Regions from separate parts of the Cellulomonas sp. P4_H12 genome, predicted to be linked through region 1. Evidence: riboswitches for the same ligand, from Rfam matches in the RefSeq annotation. Region 1 holds a riboswitch; each other region holds the start of a gene.
What was found. Region 1 has a riboswitch for S-adenosylmethionine ahead of AC1DQC_RS18890 (NADPH-dependent FMN reductase). Riboswitches for the same ligand answer to the same signal wherever they lie in the genome.
Positions count from the first base shown of each region.

Region 1 (3,195 bases):
CGCGGGTCGCACCGTCGGAGGCCCGCGTGGTCGACGGGTTGCTCGTGCCGGCCGCGCCGCCGCTGAACTACGCCGACCCCGACCCCGCCCTGCGCGCGCGGTTCGTGGCCCACCAGGAATTCCTCGGCGCCGGCCGCACGCCGGCCCGGTTCCGCGACGAGCTGGCCACGGTTCTCGCGCTGCAGGCCGGGACCGCCACGGCGGGCGACCGCGGGGTGACCAGCCCGGCGGTCGAGGGCTCGGACGTGGCGCTGTGGGTGCTCGCGTCGAGCGCGGGGGAGAGCGCGCGCGTGGCCGGTGAGCTCGGCCTGCCCCTCGCCGCCAACTACCACGTGAGCCCCGCGACGGTGCTCGACACGGTCGAGGCCTACCGCGCGGCGTTCGTTCCCGGGGTGCTCGACGAGCCGTACGTCGTCGTGTCCGCCGACGTGCTGGTCGCGGAGACCGAGGCCGCGGCCGTCGCGCTCGCCGACCCGTTCGGCGAGTGGGTGCTCTCCATCCGCGCGGGCCTCGGCGCGGTCCCGTACCCGCGGCCCGGCACGACCACGCCGTTCGAGCTGCGCGAGGAGGCCGAACAGGCGCTGCTGCGCGACCGGATCGACACCCGGATCGTCGGCGACCCCGACGCCGTCGTCCGGGGCCTCGACGCGCTCGTGCGCGCGACCGGCGCCGACGAGCTCCTGATCACGACCATCACGCACGACCCGGCGGACACGGCCCGCTCGTACGAGCTGCTCGCCCGCGCGTGGGGCCCGACTGATGACGAGCTGGTGGGCGCCCTGGCAACGGCCAGCTCCCGCTAGAGCGCGGACGTCAGCGCGCGCCAGAAGGCCCCCGGCATCCGATGCCGGGGGCCTTCTGCGACGGGTCAGACGGCCGTGTGGTCGCCGATCCGGTGGTACGTGCGGTCGTGGTAGACGAGCGGGAGGGCCTCGTCGGCGATGCCGTGCGCGAGCGCCCGGACGGACACCAGGTAGGAGCCGCCGACGGGGACGCGCTGCACGACGCGCCCGCGCACCCAGGACACGGCGCCGTCGATGACCGGCTCGCCGGTCTCCAGGGCCGTCCACCCGCCCGCCTCGAACCGGTCGATGCCGCTCGTCGCGAACCGCGCGGACACGTCGTCCTGCCCGGAGGCCAGGAAGCTGATCGCGAGCGTGCGGGCCGTCGAGAGGGCCGGCCACGACGAGGAGGTCGAGGCGAGCGAGAACGCGAGCAGCGGCGGCTCGGCGGACACCGAGATGACGGAGGTGGCGGTGAAGCCGACGGGCCGGCCCTCGTCGTCGAGCAGCGTCACGACGGCCACCCCGGCGGGGTGGCGGCGGAAGACGTCCTTGTAGGCCTGCGGGCTGAGCTGCGGCTCGTCCTGCTGGGTGAGGTCGGCGTCGAGCACGCGGAGGATCTCGGCGGTCATGCGGTCAGCGCCGCGACGTCGAGGGCCGCGCGCAACGGGCCGTACGCGCGCTCGAGCCAGCGGTCGATGACGGTGTCGAGGTCGGCGAGGTCGGCCTCCGTGACCGCGAGTGCGCGCGTGGGCACGGTCGCGCCGAGCTCGACGAGCAGGGGTCGCAGGTGGACCTCGCCGGCGAGCAGGTGGGCCGGGCCGCCCGAGACGACGAGCGGGACCGCCACGACGCCGGCCAGTGCGTCGGGGCCGTACAGGTCGAGGAAGGACTTCAGCAGGCCGGTGTACGTCGCCTTGTAGACCGGCGTCGCGACGACGAGCAACCGGGCGCCCGACACGGTCGCGAGGGCGGCGTCGAGCAGCGAGCGGTCGGCCGTGAAGAGCTGGTGACCGATCGTGGCCAGGTCGACGGTGGTGACGTCCACGCCCTCGGCGAGCCGGTCCGCCACCTGCACGGCGGCGGCGAGGGTGCGCGACCCCGGCCTCGGGTTGCCCACGAGGGCGACGACGTCGGGAACTGGCTGGTGGACCACGGTGGAGCTCCTTCTCGCTGCACGCTTGCCGCACCGGTCGGTACGGCCAGGTCATCTCCCGGAGCACCCCGTCGTGGAGGGGTTGCTGACCAGCGAGCCGGGGCTTCGCGCTGGTGCTCGTGACCTAGGGCGGAGTTGTAGCAACGGGCCGCCGCCCGGCAAGGGCTTCGCCGGAGAATCCCGAATGACGGACAGCGGAGGGGGACGGGCGTCGCGAAGAACCGGAAGGATGCGTGTCGAGAACGTGCGAGCGGCTCCGACCCGTGGGTGACAGGCCTGACCGGAGCCCGACGAACGGGAGTGCACCGTGAAGTACATGCTGCTGATGAACTACTTCATCGAGGGCGTGCCGCCCATCGACACGTGGGCGCCGGAGGACGTGCGGCGCCACATCCAGTTCCAGCAGGACCTGGGTGCGGAGCTGGTGACCAGCGGGGAGTTCGTCGACGGCCAGGGGCTCGCGTGGCCGGACACCGCGAAGTTCGTGCGGAGCGACGGGGTGTCCACGCCGGTGATCGTCGACGGGCCGTTCGCCGAGTCGAAGGAGTTCCTCGCGGGCTACTGGACCGTCGACGTCGAGGACGAGGCGCGGGCCATCGAGATCGCGGCCACGGCGTCGGCCGCACCCGGACCGGACGGCGTGCCGCTCCAGCAGGTGTTCGAGGTCCGCGCGCTGATGGCGGCGCCCTCCCCTGAGTGACCAGCCGAGCGTCGAGGACCTGTTGCGCGTGCTCGCGCCGCAGGTCCTCGGCGTGCTCGTCCGGCGGTCGGGCGACCTGGCGGACGCGGAGGACGCCCTGCAGGAGGCGCTGCTCGCCGCGACGACGCAGTGGCCGAGCACCGGCGTGCCGGACAACCCGCACGCCTGGCTCGTCGTCGTGGGGCAGCACAAGCTGGTCGACCGCTACCGCAGCGAGGATGCGCGGCGCAGGCGCGAGGAGCTCGTCGCGACCATGGACCAGGGCGTCGACGCGCTGCAGTCCGACGACTCCCTGCTCCTGCTCTTCGGCTGCTGCCATCCCGCGCTCAGCCCGGCGTCGGCCATCGCCCTGACGCTGCGCTCGGTGGGCGGGCTGACGACGGCAGAGATCGCGCGGGCGTTCGTCGTGCCGGAACCGACGATGGCGCAGCGACTGAGCCGGGCCCGCCGGACGCTGCGGGGGCTGGACGGCCCGTTCCGCATGCCGTCGGAGGCCGAGTACGCCGAGCGGCTCCGGGCGGTGCTGCGGGTGCTCTACCTGATGTTCAACGAGGGGT
Region 1 is NZ_JBFUKJ010000047.1:5,507-8,701, forward strand. It holds gene AC1DQC_RS18880 (LLM class flavin-dependent oxidoreductase) at 1-803, shown strand, start outside; gene AC1DQC_RS18885 (flavin reductase family protein) at 869-1,414, opposite strand; gene AC1DQC_RS18890 (NADPH-dependent FMN reductase) at 1,411-1,938, opposite strand; SAM riboswitch class IV at 1,955-2,063, opposite strand; gene AC1DQC_RS18895 (YciI family protein) at 2,255-2,638, shown strand; gene AC1DQC_RS18900 (RNA polymerase sigma factor) at 2,667-3,195, shown strand, end outside.

Region 2 (3,195 bases), on a different contig from region 1:
GCGACCAGCGTCTTGCTCTCGAGGCCGGGCACCTTCTCCGTCGGCGCGTGGCCGCGGACCAGGTCGATGCCGATGGCCTCGATGTCCGTGGCGGCGAGCACCGGGAACGCCGCGCCGAGGTCGCCGTACGGCGCCGCGACGAGGATGGCCGGGCGGTCCGTCAGGTCCGTCGCCAGGGCGCGGTACGCCTCGATGACGGCGGCGAGCAGCTGCTCGGCGGGGACGGCGATCGAGTCGGAGACCAGCGCGGGCTCCTCCAGCTGGACCCAGGTGGCGCCGGCAGCCGCGAGCGCCTGGAGCAGCTCGGCGTAGACCGGCAGCAGGTCGGCCAAGCGGTCGATCGGCGCGAAGCCCTCGGGGGCGTCCTCGGTCGGCTTGGCCAGCGCGAGGTAGGTGACGGGGCCGACGAGCACCGGGCGCGTGAGCACGCCGTCGGCCAGGGCCTCCGCGAACTCGCGGACGGGGCGGTCGCTCGCGAAGCGGAACTCGGTCTCCGGGCCGATCTCGGGGACCAGGTAGTGGTAGTTGGTGTCGAACCACTTGGTCATCTCGAGCGGCAGGTCGTCGCCGCGGCCGCGGGCCACGGTCGAGTAGCCGGCGAGGTCGAGCGCACCGTCGGCCCCGACGACGTCCGCGAAGCGGGCCGGCACGGCACCCACCACGGCGGTCGCGTCGAGCACGTGGTCGTAGAACGAGAAGGCGCTCGGGATAGCGGGCACGTCGGTGGCCAGGCCCAGCTCGGCCAGACGGGTGCGGGTGCGGCGTCGCAGCTCGGCGGCGGTGGCCTCGACCTCGTCGGCCGTCGTGCGGCCGGCCCAGAACGCCTCGAGGGCCTTCTTCAGCTCGCGACGGGGGCCGATGCGCGGGTAGCCCAGCACGGAGCTGGCGGGGAATGTCGCAGTGCTCATGTGTTTCTCAGTCCCTCGGGGGTCGGGCGGGTGCCGTGTCCTGCGGCCATCCGGCCAGGTCGGGAGCTGTCCGAGCTCCGCCGTCGAGGTGTGCACCCTCGAGCAGGTCAAGTGCGGCATGGTGCTGGTTGAACGTGTACAGGTGGACGCCGGGTGCCCCGCCGTCCAGGACGCCGTTGACGAGGTCGACGCTGGCGCGGATCCCCCGGCGGTGGCGGTCGAGCTCGTCGTCGGCAGAACCCAGCAGGTCCAGGAGAGTGCGCGGCACCGGGACGCCGGTCAGCTCCTGCACCCGCAGCAGGCGGGCCGGGTCCGTGGTCGGGATGATGCCCGGGATGATCGGGATGGTCACGCCGGCCTCACGGGCCTCCGCCACGATACCCAGGTAGTCGTCGGCGTCGAAGAACACCTGCGTGATCGCGAAGTCGGCGCCGGCCTGCTGCTTGGCCAGCAGCGAGGCGACGTCCTGCGCGCGAGTGCCCCCGGTCGCGTGGTTGCCGCGCGGGAACGCGGCGACGGCGACCGACAGCGGCCGCACGCGCGCCCGGACGGCCTGCGACGGGCTGTCGGCGCAGCGCTGGGCCTCGATGTCCCGCAGCAGCTCGACCAGCTCGCCCGCGGTCTGCAGCCCGTCGGGGTGGGCCGCCCAGTCGCTCTGGTCGGTGGGCGGGTCGCCACGCAGCGCGAGGAACGACCGCAGGCCCTCGTCGAGGAACTCCCCGACGATCTCCGTGATCTCCGCGCGGGACGTGCCGACGCAGGTCAGGTGGGCGATCGGGTTCAGCGTCGTCTCGCGGAGCAGCCGGCGGACCAGCGCGCGCGTGGTGACCCGGGTCTTGCCCGAGGCGCCGTAGGTGACCGAGACGAAGTCGGGGTGCACCGACTCGAGCGCCTGGATGGTGGCCCAGAGGCGCGGTGCGGCGTCGGGGTTCCGGGGCGGGAAGAGCTCGAACGAGATCGTGGGGCGGTCGTTCGCCGACTGCGGGCGGGCTGCGGGTGCGGCGTGCAGGCCGGGCGTGCGGGGCTCCACGGCGGCGGCGCTCATGGCGCGGCCGGCGGGGTCGTCGGCACCGGTGCGGTGCGGGGACACGTGGTCTGCGGGGACATCGCTCACTCCATCGTCCCTGGCGGAAGCACCCACACCCTCGGCGGGGAGGGGGGTTGCTGCGGCGTCGTCGAGCCAGGTCTCTCGGCCGCTCTGGATGGTAGGCGCGATGGTAGACCGACGATCACATGCTGGGCAACCGTGCTCGGCCCGTGAGACGACGTTGTCCGCGTGCCGTCACGCGGGCGCGCCGCAGCGCGGGCGCGGCCGTCCGGAGCGGGCGCGTCAGTGCGGGCGGCGCGGGGACAGGGTCCCCGGCTGCAGGCGGCTGCGCTGCGACGGCACGTCGAACCACGAGTTCGGCGAGCCGGCCGGGACGGACAGCAGCCCGTCCTGGACGGCCGCGAGGATCCCCGCGTCGGGAACAGCGTTGTCCGCCAGAGCTTCCGCCGCCGCGCGCGCGGCATCACGCCGGGCGTCGTGGTTGGGCATCTCCGTCATGGCCCGCACTGTAGTCCGCGTCACACCGCGTTCCGAGGGGTGGACGGGAGCGTCACCCGGCAGGAGTAGTGCTCACCCGGGCGGGTGACGCGGCGGTCGCCGACGGGCACGTGGCCAGGTGGTCGTCGACCACCCCGCAGGCCTGCATGGCCGCGTACGCCGTGACGGGTCCGACGAACCGGAAGCCGAGCGACTTGAGCTCGGTGGCGAGCGCGCGCGACTCGGGCGTCTGGGCGGGGACGTCGGCCCAGGTCAGGGGTCGGACGTGGGCGGCGCGGTCGGGCGCGTGCGACCAGAGGACCGCGTCCAGGGTGCCCCCGGCGGCGTGCAGCTCCCGCAGCGCGCGGGCGTTGGCGATCGTCGCCTCGATCTTGGCGCGGTTGCGCACGATGCCCGCATCGGCCAGGAGCCGCGCCACGTCGTCGTCGCCGAAGCCGGCCACCACCTCGGGGTCGAACCCCGCGAAGGCGTCGCGGAAGGCAGGCCGCTTGCGGAGCACCGTGATCCAGGCGAGGCCGGACTGGAAGCCCTCGAGCGCGAACCGCTCGAAGAGCGCGTGCTCGTCGTGCACGGGCACGCCCCACTCCTCGTCGTGGTAGCGCTCGTAGAGCGGGTTGCCGTCGCCGAAGCAGCGGCCGGTGCGCAGGGCGTCAGGCGAGGTCATGCGTCGAGTCTGCCCGGCGCCGCCGACACCGGTCCGAGCGGGTGTGCGGACCGGGTGGCTGTGGGCGGCTCACTGCG
Region 2 is NZ_JBFUKJ010000043.1:11,620-14,814, forward strand. It holds gene metE (5-methyltetrahydropteroyltriglutamate--homocysteine S-methyltransferase) at 1-908, opposite strand, end outside; gene AC1DQC_RS18510 (methylenetetrahydrofolate reductase) at 916-1,953, opposite strand; SAM riboswitch class I at 2,021-2,117, opposite strand; gene AC1DQC_RS18515 (hypothetical protein) at 2,239-2,454, opposite strand; gene AC1DQC_RS18520 (DNA-3-methyladenine glycosylase I) at 2,507-3,118, opposite strand; gene AC1DQC_RS18525 (TetR/AcrR family transcriptional regulator) at 3,188-3,195, opposite strand, start outside.
Region 2: it holds a riboswitch for S-adenosylmethionine, as region 1 does, so the genes downstream of both, AC1DQC_RS18510 (methylenetetrahydrofolate reductase) here and AC1DQC_RS18890 (NADPH-dependent FMN reductase) in region 1, are expected to answer to the same signal.

Region 3 (3,195 bases), on a different contig from region 1:
TCCACGCCATCGAAGAACCCGTTGCGCGCCAGGATCTCCTTGCCCGAGCTGCCCTCCTCGGCGGGCGTGCCCAGCAGCAGGACCCGGCCCGGCAGCTCGAGACCGTCCGCGACGGCCTGCCGCAGCGCGAGGAACGCCCCGACCGCGGCCGCCGCGATGAGCTGGTGMCCGCATGCGTGACCGACGCCGGGCAGCGCGTCGTACTCGGCCAGGATCGCGATCGTGGGACCGGCGTCCTGCCGCGCGGCGCCGTCGTCCGGTCCGTCGGCGGTCAGCCCGGCGCGCAGGGACGTCGGCAGGCCGTGCGAGCCCACCGTAGCGGGCACGCCGTGCCGACCCAGGAGCTCCGCGATCGCGGCGACGGAGCGGACCTCGCGGAACGCCTCCTCCGGGTGCGTGTGGATCGCGTGGGCCAGGTCGAGCGCGTCGGACTCCCCCGCCTTGGCCGCGGCCCGCACGAGGGCGCGCGACGCGTCGTCGGCCCCCGGGAACGGCGACGTCAGAGGGACGAACGACGCGCGCCGCCGCTCGGTGAGCGCGTGCAGCTCGTCGAGGAAGGCGGTGGACGGGGTGGTCATCCGACGGGCGCCTCGGCCGGCAGCCCGGCGTCCTTCCACGCGGGGAAGCCACCGTCGACGTGCACCACGTTGGTGAAGCCCCTGGCCCGCAGCTCCGCGGCCACCGGCCCGGACCCGCGCACCGAGCCGCACACCACGACGATCGGCGTGTCCAGGGACACGACGGGCGCGTGCCGGGTGGCCGCCGTGAGGTCGAACTCCTCGTCGATCGCGTACCGGTCGCCGACGGTGGCGCCCGGGATGGCACCCGTGCGGGACCGGCCGGCCTCGCTGCGGACGTCGACGAGAAACGCCCCGGCGGCCACGCGCTCGGCGGCCTCCGTCGGGCTCACGACGGGTGCGAGCGCGGCGGCCTCCTCGAGGCTCAGGTGCTCCGCGGGCGCGCCCGGCCGGGAGGTGGTGTCGGTCATGGGTTCTCCTTCGGGTGCGGGCCCAGGGCCCTCGTGGCGCCGGAGCGTCGAGGACCGCGCGGTCGATGTCAACGATCGCGAGCGGCTTCTCACATGGCGGATTCGCTGTCCATCTGATGAGAAGGCCCAGCGGACCGTTGACGACGCCCGGCCGCGTGCCTACCTTCGCCGCGGTCTCGAGCCCCGACGACAAACCCTGGTTGGTCGGGCAGCAACCCTTCCGGTGACGGGGTGCTCCAGGTGACGACCCGGCACGGCGCCCGCCGTGCAAGCACAGACCGCAGATCGAGGACCCCGATGCGCGCCTCCCCCCGGGACCACACATGAACCGCTACGTGACCGCCCGCCTGGGACAGGCGCTGCTGGTGCTCTGGGCGGCCTACACGGTGTCCTTCGTCGTGCTGTACGCGCTGCCCGGTGACCCGGTCTCCCTGATGTACGGCAGCGAGTCGTCCGACGTGACGCCCGAGCAGCTGGACGCGCTGCGCGCGCAGTACGGGCTCGACCAGCCGCTGCCGGTCCAGTACGTCACACGGCTCGGCGCGCTGCTGCGCGGCGACCTGGGCACCTCGGTGGTGCTCCACCGCCCGGTGACCGGCCTCATCGCCGAGGCGGTGCCGCCCACGGCGGCCATCGCGCTCGCCGCCTTCGTGCTCGCGCTCCTGCTGGGCGGCGGCCTGGCGATCCTGGCCACCCTCGTGCGCGGTCGCGGCCTGTCGAACCTCCTGCTCGGCCTGCCTCCGCTCGGCGTGGCCATCCCGTCGTTCTGGTTCGCCCTGCTGCTCGTGCAGTGGTTCTCGTTCGCGAACCCGATCTTCCCCGCCGTCGGCAACAAGGGGTTCGCCTCGATCGTGCTCCCGGCCGTGACGCTCGCCGTGCCGACGGCGGCGCTCATCGCGCAGATGCTGTCGCGGTCGCTGCGGCACACCCTCGGCCAGCCGTACGTCGACACGGCGCGAGCCAAGGGCGCCGGGCCGGCGCGCGTGCACTTCCGGCATGCCCTGCGCAACGCCTCGCTCCCGGCGCTGACCGTGGTGGGCCTGGTCATCGGCGAGCTGCTGGCCGGTGCCGTGGTCACCGAGACCGTGTTCTCCCGCGCGGGCATCGGCCGGCTGACGGCCACGTCGGTCAGCGCCCAGGACATCCCCGTGGTGCAGGGCATCGTGCTGTTCGCCGCGGCGGTCTTCGTGCTGGTCAACCTCGCGGTCGACCTGCTCTACCCGCTGCTCGACCCCCGGATCGTGCGGCGCTCCCGGCCGACGAAGGCCGCCGTACGTGCCCCTCTGGTCGAGCCCGTGACGGCGGGGGCATGACATGACCGACCTGCTCAACCGCAAGCTCGCCCCGGACGAGTTCGCCGCCACCTCGCACGACCGCCTCGCGGACGCCCTGCGCGACCGCCAGGACGCGGAAGGGCCGGGCCGGTTCGCCTGGCTGGGCGAGCTCGGTCGCCGGCCCGGCCTGCTGCTGGCGATCGTCTGGCTCGCTCTCCTGCTCGTCGCGGCCTTCGCTCCCCACGTCCTCGCGCCGGGCGACCCGCTCGTCGGGGTGCCCGCCGACAAGCTGCAGCCGCCGTCGGGCGCGCACTGGTTCGGCACCGACCAGCTGGGCCGTGACCTCTACACGCGGGTGGTGCACGGCACGCACCTGACCCTCGAGGCCGCGCTCGTCGCGGTCGGCGTCGGCCTCTTGGTGGGGGCGCTCGTGGGGCTGCTCGCCGGGTTCGTCGGCGGGCTGTTCGACGACGTCGTCATGCGCGCCGTCGACGTCCTCCTGTCCATCCCGGCGCTGCTCCTGTCGCTCGCGCTCATCACGGCGCTCGGCTTCGGCACCGTCAAGGTCGCGATCGCCGTCGGGCTGGCCAGCGTCGCCACCGTCGCCCGCATCATGCGCTCGGAGGTGCTGCGCGTCCGGTCGTCGGTGTACGTCGAGGCCGCGCACGCCGGCGGCAGCCGCTGGTGGTCGGTGCTGTTCCAGCACGTGCTGCCCAACGCGGCGGGCCCGGTCGTGGTCCTGGCCGCCCTGCAGCTCGGCGCGGCGATCCTGGCCGTCTCCGCCCTCAGCTTCCTCGGCTACGGCGCCCCGCCGCCGGCACCCGAGTGGGGCGCGCTGGTGTCCGGGGGTCGCGACTACCTGCGGACGTCCTGGTGGCTCACCACGCTGCCCGGCCTGACCATCGCGATCAGCGTGCTGGCCGCCGGCCGCAT
Region 3 is NZ_JBFUKJ010000035.1:26,048-29,242, reverse strand. It holds gene AC1DQC_RS17325 (M20 family metallopeptidase) at 1-578, opposite strand, end outside; gene AC1DQC_RS17320 (rhodanese-like domain-containing protein) at 575-988, opposite strand; SAM riboswitch class IV at 1,161-1,268, shown strand; gene AC1DQC_RS17315 (ABC transporter permease) at 1,312-2,301, shown strand; gene AC1DQC_RS17310 (ABC transporter permease) at 2,303-3,195, shown strand, end outside.
Region 3: it holds a riboswitch for S-adenosylmethionine, as region 1 does, so the genes downstream of both, AC1DQC_RS17315 (ABC transporter permease) here and AC1DQC_RS18890 (NADPH-dependent FMN reductase) in region 1, are expected to answer to the same signal.